DNA from 3 places in the Enhydrobacter sp. genome. Region 3 is predicted to be linked to each of the others. Evidence: predicted binding sites of a transcription regulator. Region 3 holds the regulator's gene; each other region holds the start of a gene.
The links. Region 3 encodes PhoB, which activates phosphate uptake and scavenging genes when phosphate is short. Its sites were predicted from a motif close to TGTCATNNANCTGTCAT; they were not measured.
Positions count from the first base shown of each region.

Region 1: the regulator PhoB is predicted to act here: its motif matches at 3,580-3,596, upstream of ugpB (sn-glycerol-3-phosphate ABC transporter substrate-binding protein UgpB).
Region 2: the regulator PhoB is predicted to act here: its motif matches at 6,779-6,795, upstream of OJF58_RS25475 (RNA degradosome polyphosphate kinase).

Region 1 covers NZ_CP126889.1:2,430,072-2,439,722, reverse strand. Annotated here, with positions in the region: gene OJF58_RS12240 (sn-glycerol-3-phosphate import ATP-binding protein UgpC) at 1-372, opposite strand, end outside; gene ugpE (sn-glycerol-3-phosphate ABC transporter permease UgpE) at 377-1,228, opposite strand; gene ugpA (sn-glycerol-3-phosphate ABC transporter permease UgpA) at 1,228-2,109, opposite strand; gene ugpB (sn-glycerol-3-phosphate ABC transporter substrate-binding protein UgpB) at 2,193-3,509, opposite strand; gene OJF58_RS12220 (glycerophosphodiester phosphodiesterase family protein) at 3,638-4,330, opposite strand; gene OJF58_RS12215 (SDR family oxidoreductase) at 4,383-5,147, shown strand; gene OJF58_RS12210 (sodium:proton antiporter) at 5,147-6,652, shown strand; partial or broken gene OJF58_RS12205 (peroxiredoxin) at 6,659-7,141, opposite strand; gene aliA (cyclohexanecarboxylate-CoA ligase) at 7,279-8,943, shown strand; gene arfB (alternative ribosome rescue aminoacyl-tRNA hydrolase ArfB) at 9,013-9,459, opposite strand; gene OJF58_RS12190 (ankyrin repeat domain-containing protein) at 9,459-9,651, opposite strand, start outside.
Region 2 covers NZ_CP126889.1:5,125,529-5,135,179, reverse strand. Annotated here, with positions in the region: gene OJF58_RS25520 (aa3-type cytochrome c oxidase subunit IV) at 9-215, opposite strand; gene purN (phosphoribosylglycinamide formyltransferase) at 262-912, opposite strand; gene purM (phosphoribosylformylglycinamidine cyclo-ligase) at 900-1,991, opposite strand; gene OJF58_RS25505 (DUF2066 domain-containing protein) at 2,051-3,130, shown strand; gene OJF58_RS25500 (AI-2E family transporter) at 3,153-4,235, shown strand; gene OJF58_RS25495 (DnaA/Hda family protein) at 4,251-4,958, shown strand; gene OJF58_RS25490 (DUF2147 domain-containing protein) at 4,955-5,419, shown strand; gene OJF58_RS25485 (SDR family oxidoreductase) at 5,431-6,210, shown strand; gene OJF58_RS25480 (histidine phosphatase family protein) at 6,207-6,734, opposite strand; gene OJF58_RS25475 (RNA degradosome polyphosphate kinase) at 6,857-9,016, shown strand; gene OJF58_RS25470 (Ppx/GppA family phosphatase) at 9,089-9,651, shown strand, end outside.
Region 3 covers NZ_CP126889.1:1,715,595-1,725,245, forward strand. Annotated here, with positions in the region: gene OJF58_RS08655 (adenosine kinase) at 1-143, shown strand, start outside; gene OJF58_RS08660 (AmpG family muropeptide MFS transporter) at 140-1,435, shown strand; gene phoB (phosphate regulon transcriptional regulator PhoB) at 1,594-2,328, opposite strand; gene phoU (phosphate signaling complex protein PhoU) at 2,331-3,044, opposite strand; gene pstB (phosphate ABC transporter ATP-binding protein PstB) at 3,069-3,890, opposite strand; gene pstA (phosphate ABC transporter permease PstA) at 3,887-4,738, opposite strand; gene pstC (phosphate ABC transporter permease subunit PstC) at 4,740-5,669, opposite strand; gene pstS (phosphate ABC transporter substrate-binding protein PstS) at 5,794-6,840, opposite strand; gene OJF58_RS08695 (ATP-binding protein) at 6,966-8,357, opposite strand; gene OJF58_RS08700 (multidrug efflux RND transporter permease subunit) at 8,380-9,651, opposite strand, start outside.

The DNA of each region.
Region 1 (9,651 bases), 710 kb from region 3:
GTCCAGTTCCAGCGTCCTCGCCGCCTTGCGCACGCGCGCATCGATGTCGTCCTTGGAAAGCCGCCGGATCTTGAGCCCGTAAGCCATGTTCTCGTACACGCTCATATGCGGATAGAGCGCATAGTTCTGGAACACCATGGCGATGTCGCGGTCCTTGGGCTCGAGCTCGTTGACGACACGCTCGCCAATCGCCACTTCGCCGGCCGTGATCCGTTCGAGACCCGCGATCATGCGCAGCAAGGTCGACTTGCCGCAGCCCGAGGGCCCGACGATGACGATGAACTCGCCGTCGGCGATCTCCATGTCGATGCCGTGGATGACCTCGAGCTTGTCGTAGCTTTTCTTGACGCCGCGCAGATGGACTTGCGCCATGGGGCTACTTCTCCGTTTCGACGAGGCCGCGCACGAACAGGCGCTGCATGAACATCACCACCAGGACCGGCGGCAGCATGGCCAGCATCGCCATGGCCATCAGCAAGTTCCATGACGGCGTGGCGTCCACCACGTTGGCCTGGCGCGAGACGTTCATCACGATGGTGTAGAAGCTCTCCTGCGTCGTGATGAGCAGCGGCCAGAGATACTGGTTCCAGCCGTAGATGAACTGGATGACGAACAGCGCCGCGATCGACGTGCGGCTCATCGGCAGCAGGATGTCCCAGAAGAAGCGCATCGGCGAGGCGCCGTCGACGCGCGCCGCCTCGGTGAGCTCGTCGGGAACGCTGAGGAAGAACTGGCGGAACAGGAAGGTCGCGGTCGCCGAGGCGATCACCGGGATGATGAGGCCGGAATACGAATTGAGCATGCCGAGCCGCGCCACGACGCCGTAGGTCGGCACGATGCGCACTTCCACCGGCAGCATCAGGGTGACGAAGATCATCCAGAAGAAGGTCATCCGCAGCGGAAAGCGGAAATAGACGATGGCGAAGGCGGAGATGATCGAGATCAGGATCTTCCCGATCGCCACGCCGAGCGCCATGATGAGGCTGTTGGTGAGCGTGACGTAGAGCGGGACGGTGCCGGGCCGGCTCTTGTAGCCTTCGAGCAGCACGTCCCGGTAATTCTCGATCAGATGCGTGCCGGGCAATAGCGGCACCGGCGATTGCAGCATCGTGACCTGGTCGTGGGTCGACGCGACGAAGGTCATCCAGACCGGGAAGGCGATGATGACCGCCCCCACGATCACGATGAGATGCCGGACAAATGTGAGCCAGGGCCGGTTCTCGACCATCAGTAGTGCACCCGGCGCTCGATGAAGCGGAACTGCACGAAGGTGAGCAGAATCATCAGTGCCATCAGGATCACCGACTGCGCCGAGGAACCGCCCAGATCCTGGCCGCGGAACCCGTCGTTCCAGACCTTGTAGACGAGGATGTTGGTGGCCTGGCCCGGCCCGCCCTGGGTCAGCGAGGCGATCACGCCGAAAGTGCCGATGAGCGCATAGAGCGTGTTGATGACCAGCAGGAAGAAGCCCGTCGGCGACAGCAGCGGGAAGGTGATGTCCCAGAACCGCCGCGCCGGACCCGCGCCATCAATGGCGGCCGCCTCGATCAGCGATCTGGGGATCGACTGCAGACCGGCGAGAAAGAACAGGAAATTGTAGCTCAACTGACTCCAGACCGAGGCGATCACCACCAGCAGAAGGGCCTGATCGCCGTTCATGACGTAGTTGAAGTCGACGCCGATCCCGTGGAGCAGCCAGACGACGATGCCGACCGAGGGATTGAACAGGAAGCCCCACAGCACGCCGGCAACGGCCGGCGCCACGGCGTAGGGCCAGATCAGGATCGTCTTGTAGATCGCAGCACCGCGCACGATCCGATCGGCCATGACGGCGAGCAGGAGCGACACCGCCAGGCCGATCGACGCAACGAGGGCGGTGAAGATCAGCGTGAGCCGCACCGAATCGTAGTAGTTCGGGTCGGTGAGCAGACTGGTGAAATTGGCGAACCAGACGAACTTGGAGTTCCCGCCGAACGCATCCTCGACCAGCACCGACTGCCACATCGCCTGGGCGGACGGCCAGAAGAAGAAGATCAGTGTGATGATCATCTGCGGCGCCACCAGAAGATAGGGCAGCCACCGCTCGTTGAAGACGACGCGCTTTTCCATGCGGGCGCTGTGAGCCTTTGGAGCCCCTCACCCGGCCTCTCCCCCATCACGGGGGAGAGGAGCACGAGGGGACGTCCCGACCTTTACTTGTTCGCCGCGTCGAACTTGCGTAGCAATTCGTTGCCGCGCTTGACCGCCTCGTCGAGGGCGGACTTGGCATCCTTCTTGCCCGACCACACGGCCTCGAGCTCCTCGTCCTCGACGTCGCGGATCTGCACGAAGTTGCCGATGCGCAGCCCCCTCGAGTTCGCGGTCGGCGGATTGAGGGTGAGTTCCTTCACGGCGACGTCGCGGCCCGGGAACTTCTTGTAGAAGCCCGATTCCTGGGTGAGCTTGTACGCTGCGAGGGTGATCGGAACGTAACCCGTCTCCTGGTGCCATTTGGCCTGCACCGGCGGGCTCGACAGGAAGTTGAGGAATTTGGCCACGCCCTTGTACTCCGCCTTGGGCCGGCCCTTCAGGACCCAGAGCGTCGCGCCGCCAATGATCGAGTTCTGCGGCTTGGCGATGACGTCGGGCGAGTAGGGCATCATGCCGATGCCGACATTCTCGGCGCCCAGCGCTTTCTGGATGGCCGAAGCCGAGCCCGACGAGGCGATGTGCATGGCGCACTCGCCCGAGGTGAACAGCGCCGTAGACTTGCCCTCGCGGCCGCCATAGACCATGCGCTTGTCCTTGACCCAGTCGGCCAGCATCCCGATGAACTTGATGCGCGCGGGGTCATTGAACTTGAGCTCGATGTCGGTGCCGCCGAAGCCGTTCTCCTTGGTGGCGAAGGGCAGATTGTGCCAGGCGCCGTAATTCTCGATCAGGGTCCACGTCTGCCATTGCGGCGTGAACCCGCACTTGACGCCCGAGGCGACCAGCTTCTTGCCGTCCTCGCCCACCTCTTCCCAGGTCACCGGCGCCTTGTCGGGATCGAGGCCCGCCTTCTTGAACTCCTCCTTGTTCCAGTAGAAGACCGGCGTGGACGAGTTGAACGGCATCGAAAGCAGCTTGCCGTCGGTCGTCGAGTAGTAGGAGTAGACCGGCCCGATGAACGACTTGGGATCGAACGGCTCCTTCTCGTCCGCCATGAGCTGGTAGACCGGATAGACCGCGCCCTTGGCCGCCATCATGCTGGCCGTGCCGACCTCGAACACCTGCACGATGTCCGGCCCCTGCTTGGCGCGGAAGGCCGCGACGGCGGCGGTCAGGGTCTCCGTGTAGGAACCCTTGTAGACCGGGATTACCTTGTAGTCCTTCTGCGAGCTGTTGAACTGCTCGGCCAGCGCATTGACCGTCTCGCCCAGGTTGCCGCCCATGGCGTGCCACCACTGGATTTCGGTCTGTGCGGCGGCGCCCTGCGCGCTCGCCAGGACGGCGACGGCGGCAACGGACGACAGCAGAATACGTGACATGATCTCGATACCTCCCAAAAGGGCCCCATCCCTGTATCGACGGGGCATGAGACTGCGATGTGTCTGATTTGTTTCAGTCTTGTGACAGTCCACCAAGACTGCTGTGCGAACGCAACCCCCAAAATGCATCAATCCAGCGCTGCGACGATGGCGTCCGGCGTATCGGTGATGACGCACTGCGCGCCCATGCCGACGAGCGCTTTCGCCACATCGCCGTTGTTGATCGTATAGACACCGAGCAGATAGCCCGCCTTGCGCACTTCGACCGCGCGCGGCGCCGTCAGCTTCTTGCCGTTGGCATTGACGCCGACGGCGGTCACGGCTTCGGCACGACCGCGCCAATCGTCCTCCAGCACGTCGATCAGGATGGCCCGCGCGAATTCGGGCGCCGTCTCGCGGGCGGCCACAAGGGACGCGTCCTTGAAGCTCGAAAGCAGGGGCGCCGGCAGGGCAGCCGGCCAGCGCCGCCGCAAGACCTCGACGACGACGCGGGCGGTCTCCGCTTCGCGGCCCTCGCAGGGCTTGATCTCGACATTGCAGCCGAGACCCAGCTCGCGCAGGCAGTCGATGGCCGCCTCGAACGTCGGCACGCCCTGCGGCAGATCGCCCGCTTTCGTTTGGGCCACCAGCCGGTCGACCCCTGTCGTCCGTTTGAGCGAGGCATCATGCATCAGGATCGGCACGCCGTCGGCGGTCAGCTTGACGTCGGTCTCGACCCAGGTCGCCCCGCGGCGCCTGGCCTCGCGGAAGGAGTCCAGCGTGTTTTCCGCGGCATAGGCGGCCGCGCCGCGATGGCCGATCACTTTGGGCAGTTGCAGCATTCCCCCGTCCAACGCTAATTCGGGCGAGCCCAATAGCCGACTGTGCCGCCCCATGTCGACCTTTCCCGATCAGTTCCGCCTCGACGGCCGCACCGCCCTGGTGACCGGCTCCGCTCGTGGCCTGGGCTGGGAGATGGCGCGCGGTCTCGCCGAGGCCGGCGCGCGCGTGCTGCTGCATGGCCGGTCGGCCGATCGCCTGGAACCACGCCTTGCCGAGCTGCGGGCAGCCGGCTTCGACGCGGAGGGACTCGCCTTCGACATGGCCGACCGGGAAGCGATGCGCGAGGCCATCGCCGGGGCCAGCCGGATTGACGTCCTGGTGCACAATGTGGGCGAGCGCGATCGACGGCTCTTCACCGAGATCACTTCGGAGGATTTCGCCCGCCTGGTCGATATCGATCTCTCGGCCGCCCATGCCCTCGTCAAGGTGGTCGTCCCGGCGATGCTGGATCAGGGATGGGGACGGCTGATCCTGGTCGCCTCGATCGTGGCCGACCTCGCCGTCCCGGGCGCGGTGTCGTATGTCGCGGCAAAGGGCGGGCTCACGGCGCTGGCCCGCGCGCTGGCGGCCGAGCTCGGCGCCACGGGCATCACTGCCAACGCCCTCTCGCCCGGCTTCTTCGCAACCGAGACCAACGCCCGGCTGATCGCCTCGCCGCAAGGCGAGAAGCAGCGCGATCGCTGTCCCGCGAAGCGCTGGGCGGATCCGAAGGAAATCGCCGGGGCGGCGATCTTCCTCGCCTCGCCCGCCGCGTCCTACGTCAATGGCCACACTCTGGTCGTCGATGGCGGCGTGTCCGCCACCTATCTCGCCTGATGCACGGCTTCGAATCGACCCGCGACGCGGTGAGCCAGGGCCTGGTCGCCGTCATCCTGGTGGCGGTGTTCGCTGGCCTCGCGGCTGACCGCGTGCACCGCGTGCTGGTGCCGATCGGCGCCGTGGCGCTCGTCTGGCTGATCTCCTACTTCACGCCGTTCAGGCTGGTCTCCTTCGAGACGGCGATGGCGGCCATCGACCTCAACGTCATCCTGCTGCTGTTCTCGATGATGGCACTGGTGGGCGTGCTCAAGACCACCAATGTCTTTCCCTGGGCGGTCGACCGGCTGCTCGAACGATCGCGCGGCAATCCCAGCCGGGCGGCGCGGCTCATCATCTGGTTCACCGGCGTCCTGTCGGCCATCCTCGACAACGTCACGACGGTGATCTTCGCCTATCCCATGGCGGCCGAGATGGCGCGCCGGCTTCGCATCGACGGCTCGGCCTTTTTCCTGCCCATGGTGATGGCGGCCAATATCGGCGGCACGGCGACGCTGATCGGCGATCCGCCCAACGTGCTGATCGGCGCCGACCCGCGCAGCGGGCTTTCCTTCATGGATTTCATCGACAACCTCACCGTGCCCTGCACGGCGATGATGGTGGTGCTGGTCTGGTTCAGCCGGCGCTACTACGGTCCCGACATCGGCCCGAGAGCCGACCGCGACCACGACGCTGCCGCGACGCCGACCGGCGCCCGGCTCACCAATGTGCCCCTGCTGCGCACCACTTGCTGGGTGACCGCGGCGATCTTCGCCGGCTTCATGACCCATTCGCTGACCGGGATGCCGGTATCGGTGCCGGCGGTGATCGGCATCGCCGTCATCCTGTTCGCCCAGGACTACTACTACCTGCGCGAGCACCGGCCGACGCCGGACGAGCGTCAGCATGGTGTGCTGGCGATCCTGGAGAAGGACATCGAGTGGCCGACGCTCGCTTTCTTTCTCTTCCTGTTCGTGCTGGTGGGTGCGGCCGTCGCGACCGGGCTGATCGACTCGCTGGCCCTTGGGCTGGGATGGGCGATCGAGGCGATCGGCAACGGTCTGGGGCTCTCGCCGCAGGCTACGCTGCTGGTTGCCGCCCTGGTCGTGCTCTGGGTGTCGGGCTTCCTGTCGGCGGTGATCGACAACATCCCTTACACCGCCGTCACCATCCCGCTGATCGCGAGCCTCCTGCAGAAGCTCGACGCCGGGCCGCAGGGCCAGGTGCTGTGGTGGGCCTTGGCGCTGGGGGCGTGCCTGGGCGGCAACGGCACCCTGATCGGCGCCTCGGCGAACGTCACCGTCACCGGCCTCGCCGAGAAGGACGGCAAGCGCATCTCCTTCAACGAGTTTACCGCCTTCGGCGCCCGCGTGACCGCGATCACGCTGTTGATATCGTCGGCCTATATCGCGCTGTGGCTCTATGTCGGATCGGCGATCGTGAACGCCGTCGGCGCCGGAGCGCTCGTCCTGATGGCGGCACTGCCGCGCCTTCTCAGGAAGAGCGCTCCGGCCCCGAAGGCCTGACCCGCCTCAGAGGTGCTTGAGCACGTTCTCGGCCGTCGAGACCTCGAAAGCGCCCGGCTTCTCCACGAACAGGTCCTTGATGATCCCGCCCTCGACGATCATGGCGTAGCGCTGGCTGCGCGTGCCGAGACCGTTGCGGGAGGCATCGAGGGTGAGCCCCATGGCGTGGGTGAACTCGGCATTGCCGTCCGACAGCATCAGGATCTTGTCGCCGACCTTCTGGTCCTTGCCCCAGGCACCCATCACGAACGGGTCGTTGACTGCGATACAGGCCACCGTATCCACGCCCTTCGCCTTGATCGCGTCGACGTTGGCCAGAAAACCTGGCACATGCTTGGCGCTTCAAGTCGGGGTGAAGGCCCCCGGGAGCGCGAAGGCCACGACCTTCTTGCCGGCCGCGAACAGTTCCTCGGTGGAGACGGGCTTGGGTCCCTCGGGCCCCATGGTGCGCAATGTCGCGCTGGGCACCTTGTCGCCGACTTTCGCCATAGGCAGCACTCCCTTGGTTCGCTTTCTCGGAATCGCCTTCTCGAAATCTATGAAAGCCTCCGGTCCTTGTCTATCGGATCGGTTCGGCCGACCATCCGCGAAGAACAGCCTGAAAAGGCAAGGCAAGGGAGGAAGCCATGGAGTTCGATGCCGTCCTCTTTCCGCCGCGTCGCGCGGCGATGGTCGAAAAGGGATTCTGGCGGGACCGCACGATCAACGACGACCTCGACGACTGTCTGAAACAACGGCCGGACAAGGAGGCCGTCACCGCCATTTCGATCGATCGAGGCGAAACGCGGCGGCTTACGTATCGCGAACTCGCGCGCCTTTCGGATCGCCTCGCCGCCAGCCTTGCGAGGCTCGGAGTCGAGCGCAACGACGTGGTCTCCGCCCAGTTGCCGAACTGGTGGGAGTTCACGGTCGCCTATCTTGCCTGCGCGCGGACCGGTGCGGTGTTCAATCCGCTGATGCCGATCTTCCGCGAGCGCGAGCTCGGCTTCATGCTGAAGCACGCACGGAGCAAGGTCGTGATCGTGCCCAAGCGATTCCGCGGCCATGACTACGAGTCGATGATCGGTGCTCTTCGGCCCGCCCTGCCGGATCTGCGGCACGTGCTGGTCATCGGCGGCAAGGGCGACAGCGATTTCGGCGCGCTGCTGCAAGGGAATCCGGACGAAACGACCGACGCACGGGCCGTCCCGGCGTTGAGGCGGCCGGCGCCGGACGAGATCACCGAGATCATCTACACATCGGGCACCACGGGCGAGCCGAAAGGCGTGATGCATTCCTCGAACTCGCTCACGGCCAATATCATCCCCTATGCCGAACGTCTTCATCTCGGCGCCGGCGACGTCGTTTTGATGGCCTCGCCGATGGCGCACCAGACGGGCTTCCTGTACGGCCTCTTCATGCCGATCACGCTGGGCGCCCGGGCCGTGCTGCAGGACATCTGGGATCCCCGCAAGGCCGTGGAAACCATCCGCCACGAGGGCGCCACCTTCACCATGGCCTCCACGCCCTTCCTGACCGACCTCGCCAACGTGGTGGCGGAAACGGGTCTGGCCGTACCGACGCTCAGGACTTTCCTCTGCGCCGGCGCGCCGATTCCCGGGCCGCTCGTCGAGCGGGCACGCAAGACGCTCGGCACCAAGATCGTATCGGCCTGGGGCATGACCGAGAACGGCGCGGCGACCCTCATCAAGCCCGAGGACGACGACGAGCGCGCCTTCAACACCTGCGGCTGTCCGCTGCCCGGCGTCGAGCTGCGCGTCGTCGATTCCGACGGCACGCCGCTGCCCAACGGCACCAGCGGCCGGCTCCTGATCCGCGCCTGCTCCAACTTCGGCGGCTATCTCCACCGCCCGCACCTCAATGGCACGGATGCCGACGACTGGTTCGACACCGGCGACCTCGCCTCGATCGACGACCGCGGCTACGTCAGGATCGACGGCCGGTCGAAGGACGTGATCATCCGCGGCGGCGAGAATATCCCGGTCGTGGAGATCGAGGCGTTGCTCTACAAGCACCCGGCCGTCGCACAGGCCGCGATCGTCGCCTATCCCGACGAGCGCCTCGGCGAGCGCGCCTGCGCGGTGATCGTGACCAAGCCCGGCCAGTCAATCGATTTCGCAGAAATGGTCGATTTCCTGAAAGCGCAGAAGGTCGCGCTGCAATACATCCCCGAGCGCCTGATGGCGCTCGACCAGATGCCCTCGACCCCGTCGGGAAAGATCCAGAAGTTCAAGCTGCGCGAGATCGTGAAGGATGGCCTTTCATCGATCCAGGCCGCAGCCGACGGCTGAGTCCACGATCGGGATAGAAGGATTGCGCCACCGGAGTGCGGCGGCTTTCCCGGAAAGGGCGGCGGGCTGTCAGCAGGACTCGGGCGGGCCGCGCCGCAACGCCTTCTGCGCGCCGTGCCGCTTCTTGGTGTCGAGTCGCCGCAGCTTGCTCGCCCTGGTGGGCCTGGTCGGCTTGCGCGGCACGAGCGGACGCGCGGCTGTCCGGATCAGCGCGACCAGCCGGGCGAGTGCCTCCTCACGGTTGCGCCTCTGGCTGCGCTCGCCCTGTGCGACGAGCACCAGGACGCCGTCGCGCGTAAGGCGGCTTCCTGCCAGCCGCTCCAGCCGGCGTCGGACGTCGCCGGGAAGCGACGGCGAGCCGCGCACGTCGAAGCGCAACTGCACCGCCGTCGCCGTCTTGTTGACGTGCTGGCCGCCCGGGCCGGCGGCGCGCACGAAGCTCTCCTCGATCTCGGCGGGGTCGAGCCAAAGCGTGCCGCTGATCCGGATCGGCGCCGCTTTGGCGGCGGCCGCCATCAGCGCGCGCCTGCCTTGCGCAGCATCGCCTCGATCGCGCCGCGATTGCCCTGGCGGGCATAGCTCAAGGCCGTGCGGCCGGTGAAATCCGCAAGATTTGGATTGGCCTTGCTTTCCAGCAACAGGCGGCACGATTCGACCGATCCGGCGCGCGTCGCCGCAATCAGCGCCGTCAGCCCCTGACGGGTCTGG
Region 2 (9,651 bases), 2.0 Mb from region 3:
GGGAGCCGTCAGCCATAGACGGCAAAACCGATGATCAGCGCCAAGGTGCCGCCGACCCCGATCAGCAGCGCGAGGATCGAAACACCGCCGATGAGGCCCAGCGCCATGGTGGACAGGAGCAGCACGAGCCAGAGGATCATGAACAGGACGAGCTTGCTGAAAGCCTGATAGGTTTCCTCGTGGGCGCGGAATTCTTCCTGGGTTGCTTCGGCCATCGGGATCTCCCGGGTCAGTTATGAATTTCGGCGATCTTATAGCCGACTAGGGCTCGGCCGAGAAGAGCAGGGTGGCGCCCGCCGGCACGTCCTTCACCTCGACGCCCCTGCTCGTCTCGACAATGCGGCCCTCGGCGAACCAGCGCACCACCATCGGATAGAGGCGGTGCTCCTGGCGCAGGATGCGCGCAGAAAGGGTCTCCTCTGTATCGTTCGGCAGCACGGGCACCGCCGCCTGGGCGACGATCGGGCCGGCATCGAGATCGGGAACGACCAGATGCACCGTGCAGCCGCTCACGCGCACGCCGGCCGACAAGGCCTGCCGCTCGACATGCCGCCCCCTGAACGCGGGCAGCAGCGAGGGATGGATGTTGAGCAGCCGGCCCGCCCAACGCTCGGGGAACCAGCGGCTCAGGATGCGCATGAAGCCCGCCAGCACCACCAGCTCGACGCCATGGCTTTCGAGCGCCGAGGACAGGGCGCGGTCGAAGCTCTCGCGGTCGGGATGGTCCTTGTGGGAGATGACCATGGCGGCGATGCCGGCCTGACGCGCGATGCCCAGGCCCGGCGCATCGGCGACGTTGCTGATCACGCAGGCGATCTCGGCGGGATAGTCGGGCGCCGTGGCCGCCTTGATGAGGGCGGCCATGTTGCTGCCGCGCCCCGAGATCAGGATTCCGACTTTCAATTTCGCCATAGGCTGTCGGCGTGCTCGACGACGCAGTCCGCTTCGGCGGCGGGGCCGGCTTCGATGACGCCGATCTCCTCCACCGTCTCGCCGGCGTCGACCAGCGCCTGCCTGACGCGCGCGGCGTCGTCCTTCGCCGTCACCACGACCATGCCGATGCCGCAGTTGAAGGTGCGCAGCATGTCGGCGACCGGCACGTTGCCGGCCTGGCGCAGCCAGCCGAAGACGGCCGGCGCCGTCCATCGGCGCGCATCGAGCCGGGCACGCCGGCCGTCCGGCAGGCAGCGCGGCACGTTGCCCGGCAGCCCTCCGCCGGTGATGTGCGCCAGTCCCTTGATGGCGCCGGTCGCGCGGATCGCCGACAGAAGCTGCCTGGCGTAGATCCGCGTCGGCTCGAGCAGGGCCTCGCCGAGCGAGCCGCTGCCGAAAGGCGACGCCGCATCGAAGGCAAGTCCGCTGCGCTTCACGACGCCGCGCACCAGCGAGTAGCCGTTGGAATGGGCGCCGCTTGCCGCCAGCCCCAGGACGACGTCGCCCGCAGCGATGTCGGCGCGCGGCAAAAGCTGCTCGCGCTCGGCCGCGCCCACGGCGAAGCCGGCGAGATCGTAGTCGCCCTCGGCGTACATGCCCGGCATTTCCGCCGTCTCGCCGCCGATCAGCGCGCAGCCGGCGCGGCGACAGCCCTCGGCGATCCCTGCGACGATGCGTCGGCCGGTCTCGATCTCGAGGTGGCCGGTGGCATAGTAGTCGAGGAAGAACAGCGGATCGGCGCCCTGCACCACGATGTCGTTGACGCACATCGCCACGAGATCGATGCCGACCGTGTCGGGAATCCCCGCTTCGATCGCGACCTTGAGCTTAGTGCCGACACCGTCGGTGCCGGAGACCAGGATCGGGTCGCGAAAGCCCGCCGCCTTGAGATCGAACAGGCCGCCGAAGCCGCCCAGGCCGCCCATGACGCCGCGACGATGGGTGCTCCTGGCCAGCGGCTTGATGTGCTCCACCAGCGCGTCGCCCGCGTCGATATCGACGCCGGCATCCTTGTAGGTGAGGGGCGGGCGATTGTGTCCGGGCGCGTCAGGCTTCAAGCCAGGCTCATTCGTGCTAGATAGATGGCGCGAACATAGCCAAAAACCGGACACCCGCAATGCTGCCAGCCCGCTGGTTTTCCACGATCCTCGTCCTTTCGCTGGCGGCCGTCGCCGCCATCGGGATGGCGCAGGCGCAAGTCGCGAACGGCAACACCTATACGATCTCGGGTGTCGACGTCGATATCACCGGCACGGACGCCGTGAAGGCGCGCGACCAGGGGATCCTCGAGGCCGAGCGAAAGGCGGCCAGGATGCTCGTCGAGCAGATGGTCGCGCCGGAGGATCGCGCGAAGGTCCCGCCGCTCGACGACAGCCGGTTGCAGAGCCTCGTGCGCAGCGTCGAGTTCGTGCGCGAGCGCGTGGCGGGCAATCGCTATCAGGCGACGCTGAACGTCATCTTCGCGAACCAGCAGGTCAAGGCATGGCTCGGCCAGTCGGGGGTCGGTGTCGTCGAGACGGTGGCGCGTCCGGCATTGGTGATCCCGCTGTGGAAGGACAACGACGGCGTGGAACCACTCGACGACAACAATGCCTGGCGCGACGCCTGGAAGGCGCTCGATACGTCCGGCAGCGCCGTGCCGGTGACGGTCGTGCGCGGCGACCAGCTCGACCAGAACGCGCTGTCGGTCGAAGAGGCCTATGTCGGCGATGTCTCGGCGCTGTCGCGGCTGAACGCGCGCTATCATATGCCGACGATCATCGTGGCCATCGTCGAGGGCGACAAGCAGTCGGGCCCGCTCACCGTGGGCGGCATGCGTTACGACACCCAGACGGGCGCCCGCAGCGACATTCCCAAGGTAACGGTGAAGGACGCGCAGGGGCTGGCGGATGCGGCCAAGAGCATGCATGCCAATCTTGCCGAGCAATGGCGCAGCATTGCCGTCGTCCGGCCGGACGCGCAGGCGGCCATGGACGTGACGGTGCCGATCCGGTCGCTCGGCGACTGGGTGCAGATCCGTCAACGGCTGGCGTCGGTGCCGGCGGTGAAGGGGGTCTCGGTCCGCACGCTGGAGGCCGATCGCGCCGATCTGCATCTCGATTATCTCGGGACACCCGAGCAGTTGCAGCAGACCCTCTCCCAGGTCGGCCTGCAGCTCGTCCAGGATGGAGATCAATGGCGGCTGCAGTCCCGCTGATCCACGTGCACGGACATTTGCGATGAGCCGGACGGCTGCCAACGGCCGCTGGCGCTTCTGGGCGGCTGGCGCGGCGCTGGTCGTGCTGGCGCTGTGGCTGCTGAACGACATCCTGCTGCCGTTCGTGGTCGGCGCCGTGGTCGCCTATTTCTTCGATCCGGTGGTGGCCCGCCTGCAGCGGTACGGCTTGTCGCGCACCCTGGCCACGACGGCGGTGACGATTCTGGCCGCGCTGATCATGATCGGCGCGACCTTCGCCATCGTGCCGCCGGTGTTCGGCCAGGTCGAGGCGTTGGTGGGCAAGGCGCCGGAATACATCGTCAATGCCGCGACGCGGCTGCAGCCGATGATCGAGCCGCTGCGCTCCAAGCTCGGCCTTGAGCCGCTGAGCCTGCTCGACATCCAGAACGAGGCCTCGAAGTGGGCGGGACAGGCGCTCGCCCTCCTGGGCGACGTGGCCAGCCGCGTGGCCCAGCGGGGCGTCGCCGTCATCAACCTCCTGGCGCTGCTGTTCCTGACCCCCGTCGTGACCTTCTACCTGCTGCGCGACTGGCCGAAGGTGCTGGCCGCCATCGACAACGCGCTGCCGCTCGACCACGCCGACACGGTGCGCAAGCTCGCCCGCGAGTCCAACGCCGCGGTCGCCGGGTATGTGCGCGGCCAGGCCCTCGTCTGCCTCTGCCTCGGCACGATCTACGGCGTCGGCATGTCGCTGGTGGGTCTTCAGTTCGGCTTCGTCATCGGCCTGATCGCGGGGCTGATCTCCTTCATTCCCTTTGTCGGCACGCTGGTGGGAGCCACGATGGCGATCGGCATGGCGCTGGCGCAGTTTCCGCCGGACTGGATCTCTGTCGGCAAGGTCGCGGCGGTGTTCCTGATCGGCCATTTGCTCGAGGGCAACGTGCTGTCGCCCAAGCTGGTCGGAGACAGGGTCGGCCTTCATCCGGTCTGGATCATGTTCGCCCTGCTCGCCGGCGGATCGCTGTTCGGCTTCGTCGGCGTCCTGGTGGCGGTGCCGATCGCGGCCGTCATCGGGGTGATCGCGCGCTTCCTCCTGCAGCGCTACCATGCGAGCGCCCTTTATCGCGGCGCCGACCCCGAATAGCCCGGTGACATCGCCATGGCGAACCAGCTCACCTTCGATCTGACGCTGCCCTCGCCGACCTACGCGCGCCAGGATTTCGTGGTCGCCGCCGGCAACCGCGAAGCTCTCGCCTGGATCGATCGCTGGCCGGACTGGCCCGCGCCGGCGCTGGCGCTGAGCGGGCCGGCCGGCTGCGGCAAGACGCATCTGGGGCGCATCTGGGCCGCGCGTGCGCGCGCCGCGATCATCGAAGGCAGGGACCTCGACGGCAAGACGGTGGCCGATCTGACGGCCCTGGCGGACGCGTCCGGCACCCTCGTCATCGAGCGGGCCGAGCGGGCGCCCGAGCGCGCGCTGTTCCACCTCTACAACCTGATGCGCGAGCGACGCGGCTCGCTGCTGCTGATCGCCGAGCATCCGCCGGCGCACTGGCGGATCACCCTGCCCGACCTTGCGTCGCGGCTGCGCGCGGCGCCTGCGGTCGCGGTGGCGCCGCCGGACGACGACCTGCTGGGCTCGATCATCCTGAAGCAGCTCGCCGACCGGCAATTGCATGCCGGTCCGGGCGTCGTGCACTATCTGGTCTCGCACATGGAGCGGTCGGCCGACGCCGCAAGGCACGTGGTGGCGGCGCTGGATCGCCGGGCGCTGGTCGAAAGCCGCGAGATCGATCGCCGGCTCGCCGCCGATGTTCTTGCGGAATTGTCGGCGGCCTGGCCGCCGGCAGAGGGGGGGAAGACATGAAAAGGGTCGCACTCGCGGCGGTGCTCTGCACGGCGGCTGTCAATGCCTCGGCGCAGGCACCTTCGGTCATGGGCACCTGGCTCACCGCCTCGGGCGTCGCCAAGGTACGTATCGCGCCATGCACGGACGCGGCGAGCGGGCCGATCTGCGGCTATATCGTCGGGCTGATCGATCCCAAGGGTCCGGACGGCAAGGTCGTGGCGCCCGACATGGCGACCGACTATCGCAATGCCGACCCGGCGCTGCGCAGCCGCAAGGTGATCGGCATGCCGCTGATCTGGGGATTCAGGAAGACCTCGGACCCCAATGCCTACGAGGACGGCCGGATCTACAATGGAGAGAACGGCAAGATCTACAACGCCAACATCAACCTGCAGCCGGATGGCAGGCTGCGCCTGCGCGGCTATGTCGGCTCGCCCATGTTCGGCGAGACGCAGGTATGGACGCGAGTCGACCGATAGGGAGTGAAGCGATGGATATGGGAATCAGGGGCCGCAAGGCGATCGTCTGCGCGGCGAGCAAGGGGCTGGGCAAGGGCTGCGCGATGGCGCTGGCGCAGGAGGGCGTCGACCTCGTGATCAATGCCCGCACCAAGACCGAGCTCGAGGCGACGGCCGAGGAGATCCGCAAGAAGACCGGCGTGAAGGTGACGCCGGTCGCGGTCGACGTCACGACCGAGGCCGGCCGCAAGCAGGTGCTGGCGGCCTGTCCCGAGCCGGACATCGTGGTCAACAACGCCGGCGGGCCGCCGCCCGGCGATTTCCGCGACTGGACGCGCGACGACTGGATCAAGGCGATCGACGCCAACATGCTGACGCCGATCGAGTTCATCAAGGCGACGGTCGACGGCATGATGAAGCGGCGCTTCGGGCGCATCGTGAACATCACCTCGAGCTCGGTGAAGGCGCCGATCGATATCCTGGGTCTCAGCAACGGCGCGCGCTCCGGCCTGACCGGCTTCGTGGCGGGCGTGGCGCGGGTCACGGTGAAGCACGGCGTCACCATCAACGGCCTGCTGCCCGGGCAGTTCGCGACCGACCGGCTGCGCGGAACCTACCGGACCCGCGCCGCGAAGAGCGGCAGGAGCTACGAGGACGAGTACAAGGCCGGCGAGGCGGTCCATCCGGCGGGGCGCTTCGGCACGCCCGACGAATTCGGCGCGGCCTGCGCATTTCTCTGCAGCGCCCATGCCGGCTACATCACCGGCCAGAACCTGCTGCTGGACGGCGGCCAGTACCCGGGCACGTACTAACCGTCGCCTTCGAGCTCGCGCGGGCGCACGAAGGCGATCAGCTCCGTCGCTCCTGCGGAAAGATCGGACCAGCGCTCGATGCGGCTGTGGAGGACCGCCAGGGCGCCGGTCGGGAACTTCTGCCACAGCGCCTTGAGCAGAAGCGGCGGGCCTCGGCCGGCCAAGGCCTCCGCGAGCTGGCCGATCCCCTCGTTGTGGCCGATCAGCAGCACCGTGCCGACCTCGTCCGGCAGGGCCCGCAGCCGCGCCAGCAGGGCGGCCTCGGAGGCGAGATAGAGACCTTTCTCCAAGGCAATCGGCGGGGCCGGCGTACCCAACCGGTGGACCAGCGGCGCCAGCGTCTGCCGCGTCCGCACCGCCGTGGAGCAGAGAATGAGATCGGGCCGGGGACATTTGCGCGCGATATGGCCGGCCATCAGCTCGGCCGCCCGCTCGCCCCGGTCGTTCAACGGACGGTCATGATCGGCCAGTCCCGGATGGCCCCAAGCCGACTTGGCATGGCGCAGGAGGAGCAGGGTCTTCACGGAATTGTCTCGAAAAATCCTTTTGAAACAAAAGACTAGCTAATTGCCATGACACCGTCATGTGGTGGCGTTACCGTCTCTGTGCATAAGGCAAACAGCAACGGACCGGCCCCCGGCGAGCCATGGACGCCCTCAACGCCTCCGCGCGCGACGAGCAGATCTCCGTCATCACGGCGGACAGCCCGCGGCGCTTCATCAACCGCGAGCTGTCGTGGCTCGCCTTCAACACGCGCGTCCTCGAGGAGGCCAGCAATCCGCGCCATCCGCTGCTGGAGCGCGTGCGCTTCCTCTCGATCTCGGCCGACAACCTCGACGAGTTCTACATGGTGCGGGTGGCGGGTCTCGTCGACATGCTGCCCAATCGGGCGACATTGCTGAGCGACGACGGGCTCACGCCGGCCGAGCAGCTCGCCGCCATCCGCGAGCGCGCCTCGATCCTGATGGCCGAGCAGCAGCAGGCCTGGGCCACTCTGCAGGGCGAGCTGCGCGGCGCCGGCATCGCCGTCCTCAACGCCTCGGAGCTGGTCGAGCGCGAGCGGGTGTGGCTCGAGCAGTACTTCATCGATCAGGTCTTCCCGATCCTGACGCCGCTCGCGATCGATCCCGCCCATCCGTTCCCCTTCATTCCCAACGGCGGATTCTCCGCCCTCCTGAAGCTGCAGCGCAAGGACGACAAGCGCCCCTTGATGGCACTCCTGCCGTTGCCGTCGCAGGTCGACCGCTTCGTGCGGCTGCCGGGCGCGGCGATCCGCTTCCTGCCGCTCGAGGAGCTGATCGCGATCTTCCTGCCGCGGCTTTTCCCCGGCTACGAGGTGATGGCGCGCGGCTTCTTCCGCCTGATCCGCGACAGCGACGTCGAGATCAACGAGGAGTCGGAGGATCTGGTCCTGCTCTACGAGAGCGCGCTGAAGCGCCGGCGCCGCGGCGACCTGATCTCGATCACGCTCGACGCGGCGATGCCGGCCGAGCTGCGGGGCTTCCTGTTCGACCAGCTCGAGATCGCGGGCCACACAGTCCATATCTTCGAGCTCGAGCGCATGCTCAATATCGGCGACGTCAAGGCGGTGATCGTCGACGACCGGCCCGATCTCAAGTTCGTGCCCTATATCGCCCGCTTCCCCGAGCGCATCCGCGACTTCGGCGGCGATTGCTTCGCGGCCATCCGCGCCAAGGACATCGTGGTCCATCACCCCTACGAGAGCTTCGACGTGGTGGTGCAGTTCCTGCGCCAGGCGGCGCGCGATCCGGCGGTGGTGGCGATCAAGCAGACGCTCTACCGTACCTCCGCCGATTCGCCGATCGTGAAGGAGCTGATCGCCGCGGCCGAGGCGGGCAAGACCGTCACCGCCCTGGTCGAGCTCAAGGCGCGCTTCGACGAGGAGGCCAATATCCGCTGGGCGCGCGACCTGGAGCGCGCCGGCGTGCAGGTGGTCTACGGCTTCATCGACCTCAAGACGCACGCCAAGGTGTCGATGGTGGTGCGCCGCGAGGCGCAATCGATCCGCACCTACGTGCATTTCGGCACCGGCAACTACCATCCGATCACGGCGCGCATCTATACCGATCTTTCGTTCTTCACCTGCGATCCGGCGATGGGCCGTGACGCCGCGCGCCTCTTCAACTTCATGACCGGCTACGCGCGGCCGGAGAAGATGGAGAAGATCGCCTTCGCGCCCGTCACCCTTCGGTCCACCCTCTACGGTCTGATCGACGACGAGATCGCCAACGCGGCGGCCGGCAAGCCGGCGGCGATCTGGGCCAAGCTCAATTCCCTCGTCGATCCGCGGCTGATCGACCGGCTCTACGCCGCCTCGCAGGCGGGGGTGCAGATCGATCTCGTGGTTCGCGGCATCTGCTGCCTCAGGCCGGGCGTGCCGGGCCTGAGCGAGAACATCCGCGTCAAGAGCATGATCGGCCGTTTCCTGGAACATGCGCGCATCGTGTGCTTTGGCGCCGGCGTGGCGCTGCCGTCGGCGCAGGCCAAGGTGTTCATCTCGTCGGCCGATTGGATGCCGCGCAATCTCGACCGGCGGGTCGAGCTCCTGTGCCCGGTCGAGAACCCGACCGTCCACGAGCAGGTCCTCGATCAGATCATGGTCGCCAATCTCAAGGACGACGGCCAGAGCTGGCTCATGACGCCGGACGGCAGCTACGTCCGCCCGCAGCCGGGCAAGGAACCTTTCATCGCCCATCACTATTTCATGACGAATCCCTCGCTTTCCGGGCGGGGAAGCGCGATGCGGCTGAGCGGCGCCGTGCCGCGGCTGGTTCTCAGTTCCTGATCCTGCAAGCGGCGTCTAGCCGGCCGTATTTGTCGCTGCAAATCCACCCGGTTTCGGCTAGACGGAGCGCGCATGGACGGCCAACAGACCGCACACGCTCGGGTCGGGGACGGCGGCATCGGAGAGGGCCGCGTCGCCATCATCGACGTCGGCTCCAATTCCATCCGACTGGTCGTCTACGAGCGCGCCAGCCGGGCACCGCTGCCGGTCTTCAACGAGAAGGTGCTGTGCGGGCTGGCGCGCGGGCTCGACGCCACGGGCCGGCTCAACGCCGCCGGTGTCGAGCTTGCGCTCGCCAATATCGACCGCTTCGTGACGCTCGCCCAGAACATGAAGGTGACGTCGCTCGATCTCCTGGCGACCGCGGCGGTGCGCGACGCCGCCGACGGCGCCGACTTCATGGGCGAGATCGAGCGCCGGCCGGAGATCAAGGCCCATGTCGTGAGCGGCCAGGACGAGGCGCGCTATTCCGGCTACGGCGTGATCTGCGGCATGCCCGACGCGGCGGGTGTGATGGGCGATCTGGGCGGCGGCAGCCTCGAGCTGGTGGCATTGGGCGGCAACCGCATCGGCGCCTCGAGCACCTTGCCCATCGGGCCGCTCCGGCTGATGTCGTCGGGCAAGGGGGATCCCAA
Region 3 (9,651 bases):
ACCTCTATGCCGCGGGCTTCCTGCATGGCTTCACCCGCGGCAAGCCGCTCGCCGAATGCGCCCGCCTGGGCGGCATTGCGGCCGCCGAGATCATCTCCCATGTCGGCGCACGGCCGGAAAAGCCGCTGCGGGAGCTCGTTTGAGCCTTTCCGTCCCCGTACGGTCGGCCTGGAAACGCTGGGCCAGGGCGGCCGAAGTCTATCGCGACCGCCGGCAGCTCATCATCCTGTTGATGGGCTTTTCGAGCGGCATGCCGTTCCTGCTCTCGGGCTCGGTGCTGTCGTACTGGATGAGCCAGGTCGGCGTGGACCTCACGACCATCGGCATCTTCGCGCTGGTCGGCGTTCCCTACGCCTTCAAGTTCGCCTGGGCGCCGCTCGTCGACCGGATGCCCCTGCCGTTGCTCGACCGCTGGCTCGGGCGCCGGCGGAGCTGGATGCTCGCCGCCCAGATCGGCATCCTGCTGGCGACCCTGCTGCTGGGATGGAGCGATCCGGTCGCGAGGCCATGGTTCACCGCCTTCGCCGCCGTCACGATCGCCTTCCTGTCGGCGACGCAGGATATCGCCATCGACGCCTATCGCATCGAGATCCTGCACGACGAAGAGCAGGGCGCCGGCTCGGCGACCACCCAGCTCGGCTATCGCATCGCCCTGTGGATCGTCAGCGCGATGTCGCAGCTGCTGCCGAGCGTCATGCCCTGGTCGACCGTGCTGAGCCTGATCGCCGTTCTCGCGGTCGTCGGCGTGGCAACCACGTTCTGGGCCGACGAACCGGTTTCCAAACGACCGATCATCCATTCCACCGGCGAATGGCTCAACGAGTCGGTCGTGCGCCCGTTCGCCGAATTCTTCGCCTATCGCGGCTGGTTCGTCATCCTGCTCTTCGCCCTGCTCTACAAGTACGGCGACGCCCTGGGCGGCAGCATCACGCTGCCGTTCTTCGACCAGATGGGTTTCTCGGGGCCGGAGATATTCGGCGTGAGCAAGAGCTTCGGCGTCGCGGCGACGATCGTGGGCGGCCTGGCCGGCGGCCTTCTCGTGGCGCGCTACGGGCTGTTCAAGGCGCTGTTCATCGCCGGCATCCTGCAGGCGGTCACCAACCTTCTCTTCTCCTGGCAGGCCCAAGCGGGACACGACATCATCGTGCTGACGATCGCCATCACCGCCGACAACTTCACAGGCGCCCTGGGCGGCGTCGCCTTCATCGCCTACCTGTCGAGCCTCTGCACCGCCGGCATGGCGGGCACCCAATATGCGCTCCTGACATCGCTGATGGCCTTCGGCCGCACCGTCCTGTCCGCCGGCGGGGGCTGGCTGGCCACCGAAACGGGCTGGACGGTGTTCTGGATGCTGACCACCCTCATGGCGATCCCCGGCCTGCTGCTGCTGCTCTGGCTATGGCACGCGGCCGGAAAAGAAACCCCTCCTTCGTGATCGAAGGAGGGGCAAGTGAGGCTTCGGCGACGGCGTGACCGTCCCGGGGGAACCAGCCCGTTCCGCAGCGGGGCGTGGGGACGATGCCGGCGCGGAACGAGCAAGGATCACTTACCGATGCGAGGCTACAGGATCGTGACCGGGGTTGTGGAAAACCGTCAGGCCCGGGCATCGAGCGCATAGCCCGCGGCGCGCACGGTGCGGATCACGTCGGCGCTGTTGCTGCCGTTCAGCGCGATGCGCAGGCGGCGGATATGGACGTCGACGGTGCGCGCCTCGACATAGACGTCCTTGCCCCACACCGCATCGAGAAGCTGCTCGCGCGAGAACACGCGGCCGGGATGCTCCATGAAATGGCGCAGCAGCCGGAACTCGGTCGGCCCGAGATGGATCGGCTTGCCGCCGCGCGTGACGCGATGGGCGACGAGATCCATGACGATATCGGCGTAGCTCAGCGCCTCGTCGGCGAGCGCGGGCCGGATGCGCCGCAGCACGGCCCGGATGCGCGCCACCAGCTCGGTCGGCGAGAACGGCTTGGCGACATAGTCGTCGGCGCCGGCGTCGAGGCCGCGCACGCGATCGCCCTCCTCGCCGCGCGCCGTCAGCATGATGATCGGCAGATTGGCCGTTGCGGTCTGGCGGCGGAGCTGGCGGCAGACCTCGATGCCCGACATCAAGGGCAGCATCCAGTCGAGCAGGACGAGATCGGGCGTGTCCTCCCGCACCGATGCCAATGCTTCCTCGCCGTCATGGGCGACGGAAACCGCGAAGCCCGCCTGCTCGAGGTTGTAGCGCAGCAGCTCGACGAGCGCGCTCTCGTCCTCGACGACCAGCACGCGCGGCTTCACCGAGGAGGTCTGCGTCTCGCGGCGCGAAGGCGCGGTGGCGGCCATGCTCATGACGAGGCATCAGTGGCGTAGAGCGCGCCGCTGCCCTTGCGCCGCGTCTCGGCGAAGTTCTGGCCGGTGCTGCGGAAGTTCACCAGCTCGGCGATGTTGGTGACATGATCGCCGGCGCGCTCGATGTTCTTGGCCATGAACATGAGATGGGTGCAGGCGGTGATGGTGCGCGGATCCTCCATCATGTAGGTGAGGAGCTCGCGGAACAGCCCGGTGTAGACCTGGTCGATCTCCTCGTCGCGGTTCCACACGTCACGCGCCTTGGCGACATCTTCGTCGGCAAAAGCGTCGAGCACATCCTTGAGCGCGGTGCGCACCAGCCGGCCGAGGCGGTCGATGCCGGCGACGGCGGCGGCCGGCGCTGTTCCCTGGGCGAGCACGATGCTGCGCTTGGCGGTGTTCTTGGCGTAGTCGGCGATACGCTCGAGCGCGGCCGCGATCTTGATCGATGACAGCACCATGCGCAGATCGACCGCCATGGGCTGGCGCAGCGCGAGCAGCTTCACCGTCTGCTCCTGCACCGCGACATCGAGCGCGTCCACCCGCGCGTCGTCGGCGATCACCTCCTCGGCAACCGCCGTGTCGCCCTCGCGCACGGCTTCCAGCGCCCGCGCGAACTGGCTCTCCGTCAGGCCGCCCATCTCGTTGATCGTGGCGTTGAGCCGCTCCAGCTCCTGATCGAAGCGCTTCAGAATGTGGTCGTTCGCCATATCGAGGCTCCTTGCGCGAATCCGTCAGCCGAACCGGCCGGTGATATAGGCCTGCGTGCGCTTGTCGGCCGGCGCCGTGAAGATCTTCTCGGTGACATCGAACTCGATCAGCTCGCCGAGATACATGAAGGCGGTGAAGTCGGAGACGCGGGCCGCCTGCTGCATGTTGTGGGTGACGATGATGATCGTGTAGTCCTGCTTCAGCTCGTCGATCAGCTCCTCGATCTTGGCGGTCGAGATCGGGTCGAGCGCCGAGCAAGGCTCGTCGAACAGGATGACCTCGGGTTTCACCGCGACGGTGCGGGCAATGCAGAGCCGCTGCTGCTGGCCGCCGGACAAGCCGAGACCGGAAGCGCCAAGCTTGTCCTTCACCTCGTCCCACAGCGCAGCGCGGCGCAGGGCGTGCTCGACGCGCGCGTCGAGTGCCGCCCGCGGCAGCCTCTCGTAAAGCCTGATGCCGAAGGCGATGTTCTCGTAGATCGACATCGGAAACGGCGTCGGCTTCTGGAACACCATGCCGATACGGGCGCGCAGCAGGTTGATGTCCACGCCGGCATCGAGCAGGTTCTCGCCGTCGAACATCACCTCGCCGGTGGCGCGCTGGCCGGGATAGAGGTCGTACATGCGGTTGAGCACCCTGAGCAGCGTGGACTTGCCGCAGCCCGAGGGGCCGATGAAGGCCGTGGTCTTGTTGGCATAGAGCGAGAGATCGATGCCCTTGAGCGCGCGGGCATCGCCGTAGAAGAACTCGAGATTGCGGATCGCGACCTTCTCGGCGAGGCCAGCGGCGTTGATGGCGGCGCGATCGGCCGCCGGTGCGGGCGCGTTGGAGGAAGCGACGTTCATGTCTTTCTCGCGGTGAGAGAGCGGGCGAAGATGCTGAGCGCCAGCACCGTGACCGTGATCAGAAGCGCGCCCGTCCAGGCGAGCCTCTGCCACTCCTCGTAAGGCGACAGCGCGAACTGGAAGATGACGACCGGCAGGCTCGGCATCGGTGCGTTCATGTCGACCGTGAAGAACTGGTTGTTGAGCGCGGTGAACAGAAGCGGCGCCGTCTCGCCGCTGATGCGGGCGATGGCGAGCAGGATGCCGGTGACGATGCCGGCGCGCGCGGCGCGATAGGCGATGCGTACGATCATGTGCGACCGCGGCAGGCCGATCGAGGCGGCCGCCTCGCGCAGCGTGTCGGGCACCAGCCGCAGCATGTCCTCGGTGGTGCGCACCACGACGGGGATCACGATCACCGCCAGCGCCACCGCGCCGGCATAGCCCGAGAAGTGGCCCATCGGGGCCACCATGACCTCGTAGATGAAAAGACCGATCACGATCGACGGGGCGCTCAGCAGGATGTCGTTGATGAAGCGCACGACCGTGGCAAGCTTCTCGTGCCGCCCGTATTCGGCCATGTAAGTGCCCGCCAGGATGCCGATCGGCGTGCCGATCGCGATCGCCAGCGCCGTCATGGCGATGCTGCCGACAATGGCGTTCAGCAGGCCGCCCTCCGAGCCGGGCGGCGGTGTGTTCCGGGTGACGACGTCGAGCGACAGGCCGCCCACGCCGTGGAAGAGCAAGACGGCCAGGATCAGCACGAGCCAGCCGAGGCCGAACGCGGTCGCCGCATAGGCGAAGCCCTGGGCCACCGTGTTGCGCAGGCGGCGACGGGCATAGAGCGCGTTCAGGCGTTCCGTCGCCATGCTAGAGCCCCTGATTCTGGAGCCGCAGCAGCAGGTAGCGCGCGGCGGCCAGCACGATGAAGGTGATCGCGAACAGGATCAGGCCGAGGGCAATCAGCGACGATGTGTAGAGGTCGCCCACGGCCTCGGTGAACTCGTTGGCGATCGACGCCGAGATGGTCGTGCCCGGCGCGAGGATCGAGGCGGAGACGCTGTGTGCGTTGCCGATCACGAAGGTGACCGCCATGGTCTCGCCGAGGGCGCGGCCCAGGCCCAGCATGACGCCGCCGATCACGCCGACCCGGGTGTAGGGCAGGACGACGTGCTTGAAGACTTCCCAGGTCGTGCAGCCGAGGCCGTAGGTTGCCTCCTTCAGCACCGCCGGCACCGCCTCGAAGACGTCGCGCGAGATCGCGGTGACGAAGGGCAGCACCATGATCGCCAGAATGAAGCCCGCCGTCAGCATTCCGATGCCGTAGGGAGGGCCGGCGAACACGTCCTGCAGGCCGGGCACCCCGTCGAAGGTGTCGATCAGGAACGGCTGGATGTGCCTCTGCACGAAGGGCGCAAACACGAACAGGCCCCAGATGCCGTAGATGATGCTGGGAATGCCGGCCAGCAGCTCGATGGCGATGGCGATCGGGCGCCGCAGCCAGAGCGGGCAGAGCTCGGTCAGGAAAAAGGCGATCATCAGGCCGACCGGCACCGCGATCACCAAGGCGATGAACGAGGTGACCAGCGTGCCGTAGACCGGCGCCAAGGCGCCGAATTTTTCCGTGACCGGGTTCCAGACTTGCGTGATGACGAAGCCGATGCCGAACGCCCTGAAGGCAGGCACCGAGCCGATGACGAGGGCCAGGATGACGCCGCTCAGCAGCGCCAGGACCGCGAACACCGCGAGGCGCGTGAGGTGCCGGAAGGCAATGTCGGTCGTCCGCAGCCTGCCCAGCATGGCCGCCCGCGTCGAGGCGGCGCGGGCCGTCATATCGGTTTCGTTCAATGCCACTTCCGACACTCTACGCTCCCTCGCGTGCGCGGAAAGGGCGCCGGCCGTCATGGCGGGGGCCCCGAAGCCTTCAGTGCGTCATCGTGAACAGCGGCTTGCCGCTGCCGTCCTTGATATCGGTGGACCACATCTTCTCGATATCGGCGACGACGTTGGCGGGCATCGGCACGTAGTCGAGTTCCTTCGCCATCGCCTGGCCCTTGGTGTAGGCCCAGGCGAAGAACTTCAGCGCCTCGCCGGTGGCGGCCGCATCCGACGGCTGCTTGTACAGCAGGATCCAGGTGGCGGCGGTCATCGGCCACGACGCATCGCCCGGCTGGTTGGCCAGGATCACGCCGTAGCCCGGCTGGGATTTCCAGTCGGCACTGGCGGCGGCCGCCTGGAACGCCTCCGATGTCGGCGCGACGGTCTTGCCGGCCTTGTTCACCATCCTCGTGAAGGTGAGCTTGTTCTGCTTGGCGTACGCATATTCGACATAGCCGATCGAGCCCTTGGTCTGGCCGACATTGTTGGCCACGCCCTCGTTGCCCTTGGCGCCGATGCCGGCCGGCCACTGGACGGCCGTGCTGGTGCCGACCTTCGACTTCCATTCCGGGCTCACGTCGGCCAGATAGTGGGTGAAGTTGTAGGTCGTGCCCGATCCGTCCGAGCGATGCACCAGCGCGATGGCTGTCGACGGCAGCTTGGCGTCGGGATTGAGCTTCGCGATCGCCGGGTCGTTCCACTTCTTGATCTCGCCGAGATAGATGCCGGCAAGCGTCGGGCCGTCCAGCACGAGGTCGCCCGGCTTCACGCCCTCGAGGTTGACGACCGGAACGATGCCGCCCATCACCATCGGGAACTGGGCGAGCCCCGCCTGATCGAGATCCTTGCCGGAGAGCGGCGCATCGGACGCGCCGAACGTCACCGTCCTGGCCTTGATCTGCTTGATGCCGCCGCCCGAGCCGATGGACTGGTAGTTGAGCCCGATGCCGGTCTCCTTCTTGTAGGCGTCCGCCCATTTGGCATAGATCGGATAGGGGAAGGTGGCGCCGGCGCCGGAAATGTCGGCGGCGAGGGCCGCCGACGCCGTCGCCACGAGCGCGGCCGCGGTCAGGGCAATCCTGGTGAATCTCACGAGTTCTCTCCTTTGTTCGAGTCGAACGCGACTGCACTAGGAGGCTCAGGTCACTCTCTTATGAAAGTTGTGTGACAGATCAATGACAGCCGCGCCGACCTCCTGGGGGCAGATCGAGGAACGGTCTACGGGTTCCGGGTCGCTGCCGGCAGCGTAACGGTAAAGGTCGAACCCCTGCCCGGCGTGCTCTGGATATCGAGCCGGCCGCGATGACGGTTCATCACGTGCTTGACGATGGCGAGCCCGAGCCCCGTTCCGCCAAGCTGACGCGAACGGGCATTGTCCACGCGGTAAAAACGCTCCGTGAGCCGCGGCAGATGCGCTGGCGGAATGCCTTCGCCTTCGTCGCTGACCGCAACCGAAACCCGGTCCTCCCCGGCCGGGCGCGCCGCCACCCGCACGGTCGTCGAAGGCCTGGTGTATTTGATGGCGTTGTCGATCAGGTTCTGGAACACGATCGTGAGCTCGTCATGGTCCCCGACCGCGCGCGGCAAGGCCGGATCGACGGAGAGCTCGACCGCGACCTGGCGCGAGGCGGCCTTGAGCTGCAGCAGATCCTGCACCCCGGCCAGCACACGGCCGAGATCGACCGGGGCGTCGGGACGGGAGTGCTCGTGCTGCTCGATGCGCGACAGCGTCAGAAGATCGTCGACCAGGCGCCGCATGCGGTCGGCCTGCTCGGCCATGATGCCGAGGAAGCGCTCGCGCGCCTGGACATCGTCGCGGGCCGGTCCGCGCAGCGTCTCGATGAAGCCCAGCAGGCCGGCGATCGGCGTCTTGAGCTCGTGGCTGGCATTGGCCACGAAATCGGCGCGCATGCGCTCGGCACGCCTCAGCGCGGTCGTGTCGTGCAGCACGATCAGCGCCAGCGAGCCGTCCGCCGCGGGCCGCGGCAGGCGGCGCGCATGGGCGATCATGTCGAGTTCCGGGGGTCCCGGCAGCGCCAGTTCCACCATGGCCTGATCCGCTCCGGCGACGTTGCCGTCTGCCGCTGTCAGAAGCGAATCGACCGCCGACAGAAGCGCCGGATGGCGCAGCACCGCCGACAAGTCACGGTCGGCCGCGATCTGGCCCAGCAGCGCGAGAGCGGCCCGGTTGGTGCGCACGACGCGGCGCTGGCGGTCGACGGCGATCAGCGGGTCGGGCAGGCCGTCGACGATCGCCTGTGCCGAGGCGGCGAGATTGTCGATCGAGGCGCGCTGGCGCCGCCAGCCCGACGCCAGGGTGGCGGCGGCGGCGGCAAGCTCCTCGGTCGCCGGCGCGAACCTCAGCCGCGGCATCACCGGCTCGTGCTCGCCCGACAGCTCGCTCACGAAGCGGGCGAAGCGGGCCAGCGAGCCCAGATAACGCTGCACAAGGATCACCGAGACGACCGTAAGGCCAGCCGCTGCTACCAAAGCGGGGCCGAGGGCGAGTTCGCCGTGCCAATGGAGCGCCGCCAGCGCGACATAGGACGGCGTCAGCACGACGGCATTGGCCGCGAGATGGCGGCGAAGGGGGAGCGCCTGGTCGGGCATGCCCCCCTCTACCCTGCCCGGCTCAGGCGCGCGAGGGGTGGACCGCGAGCTTGGCGCCTTTTCGGCGCTCCTCCAGGCGCTGCAGGATGACGAAGAAGGACGGCACGAAGAGCACGGCCAGGAACGTCGAGGCGATCATGCCGCTGAACACGCACAGGCCGAGCGAGACGCGGGCGGCGGCGCCGGCGCCGGTGGCCGTCACCAACGGCACGACGCCCAGGATGAACGCGAACGACGTCATCAGGATCGGCCGCAGGCGGATCCGCGCCGCCTCCAGGGCGGCCTCCAGGATCGGCCTGCCCTCGAGCAATCGCAGCTCGCGGGCCACCTCGACGATCAGGATGGCGTTCTTGGCGCTGAGCGCGATCAGCAGCATCAAGCCGATCTGGGTGTAGAGATTGTTCGCCGCGCCCACCGCGGCCAGCGCGACGGCCGGGCCGATCAGCGCGAGGGGCACCGCGAGGATGACGCTCAAGGGGGCGATCCAGCTCTCGTATTGGCCGGCGAGACAGAGATAGACGAGCAGGATGGCGAGACCGAAGACGTAGAGAAGCTGATTGCCGACGATGTGCTCCTGGTAGGACATCGCCGTCCATTCGTAGGCCATGCCCGGCGGCAAGGTATGCCCGGCGATCTCGCCCATCAGGTCCATCGCCTCGCCCGAGCTGAAGCCCGGCGCCGCCGATCCGACGACCGACGCCGACGGATAGAGATTGTACAGGGTGATGATGGGCGCGCCTTGCGCCGGGCGGATGCGCGCCAGCGCGCCGATCGGCACCATCTTGCCGTCGGTGCTGCGCACGTTGAGCTTCAACAGGTCCTCCGGCCGCGTGCGGAACTGCGAATCGGCCTGCACATAGACCTGCAGGCTCAACCCGAACTTGTTGAAGCGGTTGACGTAGGTCGATCCCAGATACGCCGACAGGGTCGAGAAGACGTCGCCCACCTGCACCTTGAGCGTCTCCGCCTTGGAGCGGTCGATCTCGACGTCGAGATGCGGTGCGCCGGCGCGGAAGGCGCTGATCGGGTTGGCGATCGTGCTTTGCGTGCGGGCCGCGTCGGCGAGCTCGCGGGCCACGTCCTGAAGCTTGACGAGGTCGAAGCTGCCGTCGCGCTGCTCGACCTGCATCTGGAAGCCGCTGACATTGCCGATGCCCTGGATCGGCGGCGGCGCCAACACGAAGCCGCGGCCGTCCTCCAGCGTTGCCAGGCCCTGCATGAGCTTCCCGGCGATCGAGCGGATATCCTGGCCCTGCGCCTTGCCGCGCGCGCCCCAATCGTCGAGGACCACGTA